DNA from 3 places in the Pseudomonas sp. LBUM1640 genome. Region 3 is predicted to be linked to each of the others. Evidence: riboswitches for the same ligand, from Rfam matches in the RefSeq annotation. Region 3 holds a riboswitch; each other region holds the start of a gene.
The links. Region 3 has a riboswitch for cobalamin ahead of cobW (cobalamin biosynthesis protein CobW). Riboswitches for the same ligand answer to the same signal wherever they lie in the genome.
Positions count from the first base shown of each region.

Region 1: it holds a riboswitch for cobalamin, as region 3 does, so the genes downstream of both, ACA065_RS20645 (ABC transporter substrate-binding protein) here and cobW (cobalamin biosynthesis protein CobW) in region 3, are expected to answer to the same signal.
Region 2: it holds a riboswitch for cobalamin, as region 3 does, so the genes downstream of both, cobO (cob(I)yrinic acid a,c-diamide adenosyltransferase) here and cobW (cobalamin biosynthesis protein CobW) in region 3, are expected to answer to the same signal.

Region 1 covers NZ_CP166816.1:4,693,147-4,697,047, forward strand. The annotation lists gene ACA065_RS20630 (ATPase domain-containing protein) at 1-139, opposite strand, end outside; gene ACA065_RS20635 (hypothetical protein) at 136-570, opposite strand; gene ACA065_RS20640 (hypothetical protein) at 703-1,179, opposite strand; cobalamin riboswitch at 1,378-1,571, shown strand; gene ACA065_RS20645 (ABC transporter substrate-binding protein) at 1,688-2,698, shown strand; gene ACA065_RS20650 (FecCD family ABC transporter permease) at 2,695-3,699, shown strand; gene ACA065_RS20655 (ABC transporter ATP-binding protein) at 3,696-3,901, shown strand, end outside.
Region 2 covers NZ_CP166816.1:5,025,599-5,029,499, reverse strand. The annotation lists gene ACA065_RS22085 (C40 family peptidase) at 1-86, shown strand, start outside; gene ACA065_RS22080 (PQQ-dependent sugar dehydrogenase) at 212-1,525, opposite strand; cobalamin riboswitch at 1,625-1,872, shown strand; gene cobO (cob(I)yrinic acid a,c-diamide adenosyltransferase) at 1,952-2,563, shown strand; gene ACA065_RS22070 (cobyrinic acid a,c-diamide synthase CobB) at 2,560-3,901, shown strand, end outside.
Region 3 covers NZ_CP166816.1:4,052,078-4,055,978, reverse strand. The annotation lists gene ACA065_RS17900 (CbtA family protein) at 1-365, opposite strand, end outside; gene ACA065_RS17895 (CbtB domain-containing protein) at 377-565, opposite strand; cobalamin riboswitch at 664-870, opposite strand; cobalamin riboswitch at 1,994-2,193, shown strand; gene cobW (cobalamin biosynthesis protein CobW) at 2,287-3,354, shown strand; gene cobN (cobaltochelatase subunit CobN) at 3,358-3,901, shown strand, end outside.

The DNA.
Region 1 (3,901 bases), 640 kb from region 3:
GGTGCGCGAGGGTGGTTTTGCCACAGCCTGGAGGGCCGGCGATCAGGTTGAACGAAAACTCCGGCAGGCCTCCGCCCAGGACCTCGTCCAGTCCTGGCACACCGGTGGCCAGACGGTTGATAGTCACTTTGGTGCTCATGGCGAAATTTCCTGCGAAGAGGTGTCGCTCGAAGAAGGCTGCCACACGTCAACCAGCAGACGTGCGGTGAGTGAAGGCCCGATCAGCGTGGTCAGAAGTTCGTAGAGGGTAGCCAGCAGCACCTCACCGAAAAACAGCGCATCGGTTTCGTTGTGCTCGACGAGTGCGGATTTGAGGGCAATCAGGTCCATCGCGGCCGGCACACTGTCGAAGGTGGCAGCCAGGCGTGGATGGGTCGAGACGCACAGATGGAAGCTGCGGCGGTACAGCGCGGCAACGCCCTGCTGGCCGATAATGGGCGCCAGTGCTGCGCCCATATCCTGCAAAATCGAAACAATCGCCTCGGTAATGCTTGCATTATCAGCCTGCGGACCAACACGGTGCGCCAGAGAAGCTACGATCCGGCGGCTCTCTTCGCTAAGCGTGGGCATGTCTGACTAATATCTGATGAACAGAGATTGATGGTACACCCTATCGGTATGGATAGAACCCCGCGGCACACAACGGGGCAAATGCGCTTACCCAAGGCGAAACATTTGTCGCCGCCTGCGTACCTCGCTCGATCAAAGCGCCCACATCCTGATCATTGCAAACCCCAGGTCCACACTCACGCATTCGCGCCCATCCACCCACTCATCTTCACGCAGGCGCCGCCCGGTGTTGGTCTCGCGCTCGCCTTTGGCAATCACCAGCACAAACAATCGGGTCGGGCATTCGAAGTTGCGCAACCGATCAACATCGGCCCTTACCGACCAGTCACCTTCCAGGCACTTGGCTTGGGATATATCGCCCAGGCATTTGATTTCAGCGACCATCGTCGTTGAACCGGTGTCATCCAGGGCATACAGGTCGGCTTTGCGCCGCTCGCCGATCGGCAAGTCCGTCCAGATTTCAATTTTATCGTTGAACCAGGCGTGCACGCTGATTTCGGCCTGAATCCAGTGTTCGCGGCAACTGTTCAATTGCAAGACCTGCTCGAGTTTCTCGCCCATTTCGCGAAAGGCCCGCGCGTACAAGGCAATCCATTGGTCGGTGTTCATTGCGTACTCCCTGTGTGAGAAAAACCGAGGTTATCGTTGGGTCGGCGCATTCCAACCAGGCTGGATGAAACGCCGCGCGACATCATATAGCCATCCCCCAGAATCCGACACGCCAAAATCCCCTCAACCACCTTCGGCGCGCTGACGACGGCCAGTGGCAAACACCCGACAGATCAAACTCCCCCTGCCCGCCATGATCGACTACCATACCGCGCCGGTTCCCCAACGGGACTAATAGGGAATTCGAAGCGCGGCCCATTGCGCCAATCGAAACTGCCCCCGCAACTGTAGGTGCTGAGCCTGCTCCACATCGCCACTGGGCATTACCCGGGAAGGCCGGAGCGTGGCGACGACGCATCAGTCAGGAGACCTGCCGGCCAAGCAACATCACTCACCGGCGGGGTGTCCGGGAAGGCCATCCGTGCCCTGCAAGACCTGCAGCGTTCGTGGGTGTGTTTCCGAGCCGTACCTCCCCTGTTTCACGTACGGTTCACCCGGAGACTGCCTCATGCTGCCACGCGTTACCGCCCTGATCACCGGCCTCGGCTTCTGTGCCCTGGCCCACGCCACGCCGACTCATTACCCGCTGACGGTGCAAAACTGCGCCAGCACCCTGACGTTTGAGCAGGCGCCCGCGCGCAGTGTGACCATCGGCCAGGCCGCCACCGAGATGCTCTACGCCTTGGGTGTGGGCGACACCGTGGTCGGCACCTCGCTGTGGTTCAACAGCGTACTGGCGCAGTTCAAGGCGCAGAACGACAGCATCGAGCGCCTGGCCGATAACGAACCAAGCTTCGAAGCAGTCATCGCCAAACGCCCGCAACTGGTGGCCGCCGAGCTGGAATGGGTGGTGGGCCCGCAAGGTGTGGTGGGTACGCGCGAGCAGTTTCACGAACTGAAGATTCCCACCTACCTGCTGCCTTCCGATTGCGAAGGCAAGGACAACCTGGTGGGCGCCGACGGCACGCGGCTGGAGCCGTTTCGCATCGACACGATCTATAAGAGCATCAGCCAACTGGCCGAGATCTTCGACGTGCAAGCGCGCGGCCAACAACTGAATGATGAACTCAAGGCGCGCCTGACCAAATCCGTCGCCACCGCACAGGGCAAAGGCCTCAAGCAAGCCAGCGCATTGGTGTGGTTCTCCAGCGCCGAGATGGCCAGTGACCCGTACGTGGCCGGCCACCAGGGCATTCCCCAATTCATGCTCCAAACCCTGGGCCTGCACAACGTGGTGCAGTCCAATGAAGAGTGGCCCGCCGTCGGCTGGGAAACCATCGCCAAGGCCAACCCGACCTTCGTGGTGATCGCGCGCATGGACCGCCGCCGCTACCCGGCCGACGACCATGAAAAGAAACTCGCCTTCCTGCGCAGCGACCCGGTGACCCGCAACATGGACGCGGTGAAGAACAACCGCATCATCATTATTGACGCCCTGGCGCTGCAGGCCAGCATTCGCATGTTCGATGGCCTGGAACAACTGGCCGGCGCCATCGACGGCTACGACCTGCCTAAATGATGCGCGCCCTACTCGCCCTGGCGCTGCTGTTGCTCGCCGTACTCGCCGGCGTGGCCATCGGCGAAACCGCCATCGCGCCGCAGGTGGTGTTGCAAGTGCTCGCCAACAAACTGTGGGCGGCCGGTTACGCGCTGGACCCGATCGATGAAGGCGTGGTGTGGAGCTACCGCCTGACCCGCGCCCTGGTCGCCGCCGCGTGCGGTGCCGGGCTGGCCACGTGCGGGGTGATTTTGCAGTCGTTGTTGCGTAACCCGTTAGCCGACCCTTACCTGCTGGGCATCAGCGCCGGCGCTTCGACCGGCGCGGTATTGGTGGCATTGATCGGCGTGGGCGGCGGGCTGATTTCGCTGTCGGCAGGCGCGTTTGTCGGGGCCATGGCGGCCTTTGCGCTGGTGATTTTGCTGGCGCGCGCCAGCGGCTCATCCAGCGGCACCGGGCAGATCATCTTGGCGGGCATCGCCGGCTCGCAGTTGTTCAATGCGCTCACCGCGTTCCTGATCACCAAGTCGGCCAGTTCCGAACAGGCGCGCGGCATCATGTTCTGGCTGCTGGGCAACCTCAGCGGCGTGCGTTGGCCGTCGGTGTGGCTGGCGGTGCCGGTGGCCGTCGCAGGGTTGGCGGTGTGCCTTTGGCACCGTCGCGCGTTGGATGCGTTTACCTTTGGCACCGACTCGGCGGCGTCGCTGGGTATCCCGGTGCGCCGCGTGCAGTTTGTGCTGGTGGGCTGCGCGGCACTGGTGACGGCGGTGATGGTGTCGATTGTCGGCTCTATCGGCTTTGTCGGGCTGGTGATTCCCCACGCCGTACGCCTGCTGGTCGGCACCGCGCATTCGCGGCTGCTGCCGGCCAGTGCCTTGGGCGGCGCGCTGTTTTTGATTGCCGCCGATGTGCTGTCGCGCACCTTGATCAAGGGCCAGGTGATTCCGGTCGGGGTGGTCACGGCATTGGTGGGCGCACCGGTGTTTGCGTTGATCCTGATCGGCCGGAGGAACGCGCGATGACGGTGCTGAGTTGCACGGGCCTGGGCTTCAAGGTGCGCGAAGCCGAGTTGCTGCGCGATATTCACCTTGAAGTGCAGTTGGGCGAAACCCTAGGCATCGTCGGCCCGAACGGCTCCGGCAAATCCACCCTGCTCAAGCTGCTCGCCGGTTTGCGCGCACCGGGCAGCGGCGAAGTGCGCCTGGGCGGCCAACGCCTGGGCGA
Region 2 (3,901 bases), 970 kb from region 3:
TGGATACGCTGTCCAAAGCGTATTGGCAGAATGCCTATTTGAGCGCCAAGCGCGTGTTGCCAGCGAACCTGGCGCGCAACCCCTGAATCAAGCAGTGATCAAAATGTGTGAGGGGGCTTGCTCCCGATAGCAAAGTGTCAGTCGCCAGATGGGCTGGCTGATACACCGCTATCGGGAGCAAGCCCCCTCCCACAGTGAGTGATGCGTTGCGTTACTTAGCCTTCGACACCCGCCACACTTTATTCCCCACATCATCGGCCACCAGCAAATCCCCCTGCTGATCAATCACTACGCCCACTGGCCGGCCCATGGCTTTCTCGTCTTTGTCGAGAAACCCGGTCAGCACATCCACCGGCTGCCCTTTAGGTTGGCCACCCTCGAACGGCACGAAGATCACCTTATAGCCACTGTGCGGCTTGCGGTTCCACGAGCCGTGCTGGCCGATAAACGCGCCGTTGCTGAACTGCGCCGGGAGTTTGCTGCCCTCGGCGAAGGTCAGGCCCAGTGACGCTGTGTGCGGCCCCACTGCGTAGTCCGGAGCGATAGCTTTGGCGACCAGGTCCAGGTTTTGCGGAGAAACGCGCACATCCACATGCTGGCCGTAGTAACTGAACGGCCAGCCATAGAACGCCCCATCCTTGACCGACGTGATGTAGTCCGGCACCAGATCGCTGCCGATCTCATCGCGCTCATTCACTGCCGTCCACAGCTTGCCACTCTGCGGTTCCCAGGCCATGCCGTTCGGGTTGCGCAGGCCGGAGGCAAAGATGCGGTGCTGGCCCGTGGCGCGGTCGACTTCCCAGATCGCCGCGCGACCTTCTTCGGCCGCCAGGCCGTTTTCGCCGACGTTGCTGTTGGAGCCGACGCTCACATACAGCTTGCTGCCGTCCTTGCTGGCCACCACGTTTTTGGTCCAGTGGTGGTTGATGCTGCCGCCCGGTAAGTCGACCACCTTGGTGCCGGCTGCCTTGATCGCAGTTTCGCCCGGCTGATAAGGGAAGCGCAGCAACTGGTCGGAGTCCGCCACATACAGGTCGTTGCCGACCAGGGTCATGCCGAACGGCGAATTGAGGTTCTCCAGGAACACCGTGCGCGTTTCGGCGACGCCATCATGGTCGGCGTCGCGCAGTAACGTGATGCGGTTCGGGCTCGGCACGCCCGCGCCCGCGCGGCCCATGACCTTCTCCATCACCCAGCCGCGAATGCCCGCGGAATCATCCGGCTTGGGCGGCGCGTTGGTTTCCGCGACCAGCACGTCACCATTGGGCAATACATACAGCCAGCGCGGGTGATCCAGGCCTTCGGCAAACGCCGCGACCTGGGTGCCTGAAGCGGCTGTCGGCTTCGCGCCGTCTGGCCAGCCAATCGCCGGGGCGATGTTCACCGTGGGGATCAGGGTTTTGTTCGGTTCCGGCAGCTTGGGTGAAGGCCCAGTGCCGTCGGAGACCTGCAAGGTAGAGCTTTCGCCACAGGCGGCGAGGGTGCCTGCGAGCATGATCAGTAAGGCGAGTCTGGTTTTATGCATGGTTTTCTCCTTAATACCTGTAAGGGTAGAGGAGCACGGCAGTCGGATGGTTCAAGTGCAAGGCCAGCTTTAATTGACGCTCCACCCCCAACCCACTAACCTTCGCGGCTTGTTCCAGGTGCTCTGTGGCCGTGTGCCGACAGAGTGAAACAGGGAAGCCGGTGAGTGAGCGCACTTGTACACAGTGCAGCCGCGATTCCGGCGCTGCCCCCGCAACGGTAAATGAGTCAAGACGGTGCCTTTTGCCACTGTATCGCTGGCGATATGGGAAGGCGCGCCGTTGGCCTGCTTCTATAACGAATGCGCCACTCATGAGTCCGGAGACCGGCCTGGAGCATCCAACAGCATCACGGTGGGCGATGCTTGGCTGTCTGTTTTTTCTTTTTCCTGCCCGCCGTTTTTGTCCAGCCCCAACGGAGAGCTGCCATGACTGATTCCCCCGAACGCGACGAACGCCACCTGGCGCGCATGCTGCGCAAAAAAGCCGTGATCGATGAGCGCATCGCCAATTCCCCGAACGAGTGCGGGCTGCTGCTGGTGCTTACCGGCAACGGCAAAGGCAAAAGCAGCTCGGCGTTCGGCATGCTCGCCCGCGCCATGGGCCACGGCATGCAGTGCGGCGTAGTGCAGTTCATCAAGGGGCGTAACAGCACCGGCGAAGAGTTGTTCTTCCGCCGCTTTCCCGAGCAAGTGCGCTTTCATGTGATGGGCGAAGGTTTTACCTGGGAAACCCAGGACCGCCAGCGCGACATCGCCGCCGCCGAAGCCGCATGGGCGGTTTCCCGCGAACTGCTGCAAGACCCCTCCATCGGCCTGGTGGTTCTTGATGAGCTGAACATCGCCCTCAAGCACGGCTACCTCGATTTGGACCAAGTGCTCAGCGACCTGCAAGCCCGCCCGCCGATGCAGCACGTGGTGGTCACCGGCCGTGGCGCCAAGCCTGAGCTGATCGAAATGGGCGACACCGTCACCGAAATGGGCATGCTCAAACACGCATTCCAGGCCGGTATCAAGGCACAGAAGGGCGTCGAACTTTGAATCAGCCCCGTCATTGCCCGGCCGTATTGATCGCCGCACCGGCATCCGGCCAGGGCAAAACCACCGTCACCGCCGCGTTGGCGCGTTTGCACCGCAACCTGGGGCGCAAGGTGCGCGTGTTCAAATGCGGGCCGGACTTTCTCGACCCGATGATTCACGAGCGCGCCAGCGGTGCGCCGGTGTATCAGTTGGACATGTGGATGGTCGGTGAGCAGGAAAGTCGGCGTTTGCTGTGGGAAGCAGCGGGCGAGGCCGACCTGATCCTGATCGAAGGCGTGATGGGCCTGTTCGACGGCACGCCCTCCAGCGCGGATTTGGCGCGGCACTTCGGTGTGCCGGTACTTGGCGTGATCGACGGCACCGCCATGGCCCAGACCTTTGGCGCGCTGGCATTAGGCCTGGCGCGCTACCAACCGGACCTGCCGTTCGCCGGCGTGCTGGCCAACCGCGTCGGCACCCTGCGCCACGCGCAACTGCTGGAAGGCAGCCTCACCGAAGGCCTGCGCTGGTACGGCGCGTTGTCGCGTGAAACCGGAATCGAACTGCCCAGCCGCCACTTGGGCCTGGTGCAAGCCAGCGAATTGAATGACCTCGACGTGCGCCTGGATGCCGCCGCCCAAGCCCTTGGCAGCAGTTGCGAAGTTGCCTTACCGCCGCCAGTCACCTTCGCCGCGCCTGAAGTGGTCGAGGCCGAGCCGTTGCTGGCCGGCGTGCGCATCGCCGTGGCCCGCGACGAAGCGTTTGCCTTTACCTATGGCGCCAGCCTCGACCTGCTGCGCGCGATGGGCGCCGAATTGCGCTTCTTCTCGCCGATCCACGACCGCGAATTGCCTGACGCCGACAGCCTCTATTTGCCCGGTGGTTACCCGGAATTGCATCACCAGGCGCTGTCGGAAAACACCCCGATGCTCGACGCTATCCGCGCGCATCACGCCGCCGGCAAACCGTTGCTCGCCGAATGTGGTGGCATGCTCTACCTGCTGGATTCGCTCACCGATGTCGATGGCACCCGCGCCGAGTTGGTCGGCCTGCTGCAGGGCGATGCGGTGATGCAAAAGAAACTCGCGGCCCTGGCCCTGCAAAGCGTCGAGTTGCCGGAAGGCGTGCTGCGCGGGCACACCTATCACCATTCGCTGACCAGTACCGAGTGGCAGCCGATTGCCCGCGGCTTGAGCCCCAACGGTGGACGCGGCGCTGAGGCGGTGTACCGGCAGGGGCGGATGACGGCTTCCTACGTGCACTTTTACTTCCCGTCGAATCCGACGGCAGTGGCCGCATTGTTTGCGCCGGGCCTTGAGACCGCTATCGCCGACAAGCCAGCTCCCACATTGGATTGTG
Region 3 (3,901 bases):
GCCAGCACAAACGTCGCGTAACCGGCCAAGCCCCAGAGCAACCCTTGAGCCGTGCGGGTTGGCGCGCGCAAGGTGTAGAGACCGGCGAGCATCAGGGCAAAACCGACCGCCACCACCAGGTTGCCGCCGGTGGTCGATAGCACGCGCTGCCAGCCGTCTTCCGGCTCCCAGGCTTCGGCGTCGTGGGTGTGAGCGGCAGCGCCTTGCGCATGTTCATGGGGCATTACTTCGGCAGCCGCCGGGGCCTTCTCAAAGGTTTCTGCCTGCAAAATCAGCGGGGCGACCCAGAAGCTTTGCAGCAGGGTCAGCAGCAGGGCGGCCAGCAAGCCGGTGAAACCTGCGGTTTGGGCGATACGCTTGATCATGTCGGCAGGTCTCAGTGGCACGGGAACGCGGCGCTGTGGCGGGTATCGTGGGCGGCGTTATGCACGGCCTCGATATGCGAGAAACCGGCGAAATACACCAGGCACGCGCCCAGGATCGACGCGCCGATGGCGGCGGTCAGGCGTTGGCTCAGGGTGGCGGTGCTACTGGCGGTGTGCGAGGTGCTGCTGGTGATCGACATGGCGCGTCCCTTCTGGGTGTCAGGGTGAAACGAGCGCATGAAAACCCCGCGAGCCGGGCACGCAGGGTTTTGAACAGCGCCCGCCCACCGCGGGTTTGTTATCTGAATTTTTTCGGGCCGGTCTCCGGGCTTGCGAGGGACACTGGGTCTTAAAAACATCGCCTTCCCATGCCGTACAGGCACAGTGGATCTGACGTTTCACTCGCTTACCGTTGCGGGGGCAGCACCGGAATTCTTATGTGTAGGCATAAGGCACCGGTTTCCCGTTTCACCCTGTGAAGGGCACCCGAAACAAGGTGTGTAGGAGAGCATGGGGGTGGGAGGGGAGTCAATTGGGATATGTGTTTTTGGGGGGGCGCTTGGTGTGTGTGTACATATCCGTTGCTGCGGTAACGGCCGCTTATGGTTTCGCTCTTACAGCGAGTCACTTTTGGCAAACGCCCCAAAAGTAACCAAAAGGTCTTTGCCCCACCACTCGGTGCCTCGCCTAGGCTCGGCATGCCCGCACTCCGGCCCGGTTCCGCGGGTCGCCGCGATGGGCCATCCCTGGCCCAGCGCGGCTAAACCGGCATCCTTGCCGGTTTACCCGCTCCACCGTGCCTACGTGCGGCCATCGTGGTTAACGGGGCCTGTCAGATCAAGATCAAGATCAAGATCAAAATCTACAGCACGGCGGCCTAGTAGCCGACCTGAGTGGTTGAAGCAAAAGCAGGGCAACAGCAGAGCAAAAACAGATCAGAAGCAGAGCTGCTTTTCTGTGGGAGCTGGCTTGCCTGCGATGCGGACATCTCGGTAAATCAGTGAGACACAGTTGATGCCTTCGCAGGCAAGCCAGCTCCCACCTTTGACCGAGTACACACATCTACCAGTTGTACTGAGCTCAAAATGTGGGAGCGGGCTTGCTCGCGAATGCGGTGGGCCATTCACCAGGTGCATCAACTGACACACCGCCATCGGGAGCAAGCCGAACCGTCGCACCGCCCCTCCCACATTTAACCGAGGTCGGCTGTCAGGCCGCCTTGGCTTTGCTTTTGATTCAACCACTCAGGTCGGCTACTAGGCCGCCGTGCTGTAGATTTTGATCTTGATCTTGATCTTAGGCGCCCCGTTAAACCACGCTGGCCGAACGCAGGCTTTGGAGCGGGGGTAAACCGGCAGGACGCCGGTTTAGCCGCGCTGGGCCAAGGATGGCCCATCGCGGCGGCCCCCGCTCCAAAGCCTGCGTGAGGGCACACCGAGCCGGAGGCGAGGTGCCGAGTGGTGGGGCAAGAGCCCTTTTGGTTACTTTTGGGGCTCTTTTCCAAAAGTGACCCGCTGTAAGAGCGGAACCATAGGCCGCCGTTACCGCAGCAACGGATATGTACACCAACCAACCAGACAACCAACCAACCAACCCAACCCCATCATTGACCATCCCCCACGCACTGCGTAGCCTTGCACCTTCGAGGTTCTTCGGCCCACGCCGAAGCTAAGAAGGGAACGCGGTCCAAGCCGCGGCTGCCCCCGCAACTGTAAAGGGTTCAGCTGTCTGCCACGCCACTGCCAATACGGCGGGAAGGCGCAGCCAGCGCCGGTCGCAAGACCCACAAACCCCAAGCCAGGAGACCTGCCTCGCAACCGATTTTCTACTTCAACCGGGCGGGGTGATCCGGTGACGAAATCCGCTTCTGCGCACCGCCGCAGGGCCTATCGTCCCGTATGCCCGCCCCAAAGGGCATCCGATGAAAACACTGGCCAAACTCCCCGTCACCATCGTTACCGGCTTTCTCGGCTCGGGCAAAACCACCTTGCTGCGCCATATGCTCGACAACGCCCAGGGCCGTCGCATCGCCGTGATCGTCAACGAGTTCGGCGAGCTGGGCATCGACGGCGAAATCCTCAAACAGTGCTCCATCGGTTGCACCGAAGAAGAAGCCAACGGCCGCGTATACGAACTGGCCAACGGCTGCCTGTGCTGCACCGTGCAAGAAGAATTCTTCCCGGTGATGCGCGAATTGGTCGCCCGTCGCGGCGACCTCGACCATATCCTCATCGAAACCTCGGGCCTGGCCCTGCCAAAACCTCTGGTGCAAGCCTTCCAGTGGCCGGAAATCCGCAGCGCCTGCACGGTGGACGCAGTGATCACCGTGGTCGACAGCCCGGCCGTGGCCGCTGGCACCTTCGCCGCCTTCCCGGACCAGGTTGACGCCCAGCGCAAGCTCGACCCAAACCTGGACCACGAGTCGCCGCTGCACGAGCTGTTCGCCGACCAACTGGCCAGCGCCGACCTGGTGATCCTCAACAAAGCCGACCTGATCAGCCCTGAAGACCTGGCCCGCGTGCGCCTGGAAGTCGCCGAAGAGCTGCCGCCAGCGGTGAAAATCGTCGAAGCCAGCAGCGGTCGCCTGCCGTTGGACGTGCTGATCGGCCTGGGCGCCGGCTCCGAAGAACACATCGACGGCCGCCACAGCCACCACGATCATCACCACGACGATGAAGGCGAGCATGACCACGATCACGACGCCTTCGACTCCATCTCCATCGACCTGCCGCAAGCCGACGAAGCGCTGCTGCTCGACGCCTTGACTCAACTGGTAGTGCAACACGGCATCCTGCGCGTCAAAGGTTTTGCGGCAATCCCGAACAAGCCGATGCGCCTGTTGATCCAGGGCGTGGGCACGCGTTTCGACAAGCACTTCGACCGTGCCTGGGGCACCGACGAAGCGCGCATCACGCGTCTGGTGCTGATCGGCCAGGAGCTGGACGCGGCGGGCCTCGAAGCGCAACTGCGCGCCGCCCTCAGCGTTTAACCCATGCACCTGCTCAGGACCCAGCCCGGTGGTTTCGTCTCCGACGACAATATTGCCGACTTAGGCCAAACCCCCGCTGAACTGGTGATCCTGTGCAGCGGCGACTCCAGCCTGGCGTTGCTCGCCGAGGCGGCCCAGCAGCTGCCCGACGATTACCCAAGCGTTCGCCTGGCCAACCCGATGCAGGTGCAAAACCATGCCTCGGTCGACCTGTACGTGGATGAGGTGTTGCGCCACGCCAAGGTCATCCTGATTTCGCTGCACGGCGGGATCGGTTATTGGCGCTACGGCATTGAGCGCTTGGTGGAGTTGGCTGAGCGCGGCGTGCAACTGATCCTGGTGCCGGGTGATGACCGCCCGGACCCGGAACTCAGTAGCTTGAGCACCGTGGGCGTGCAAGAACGTGACCGCCTCTGGCACTTCCTGCGCCAGGGCGGCCTGGGCAACGCGCTGGATTTTTATCGCTGCCTGGCCAGCACTTACCTGGGCCGCGACTACGCCTGGGCCGAGCCGCAAACCCTGCCGCGCACCGCGATTTACCACCCGC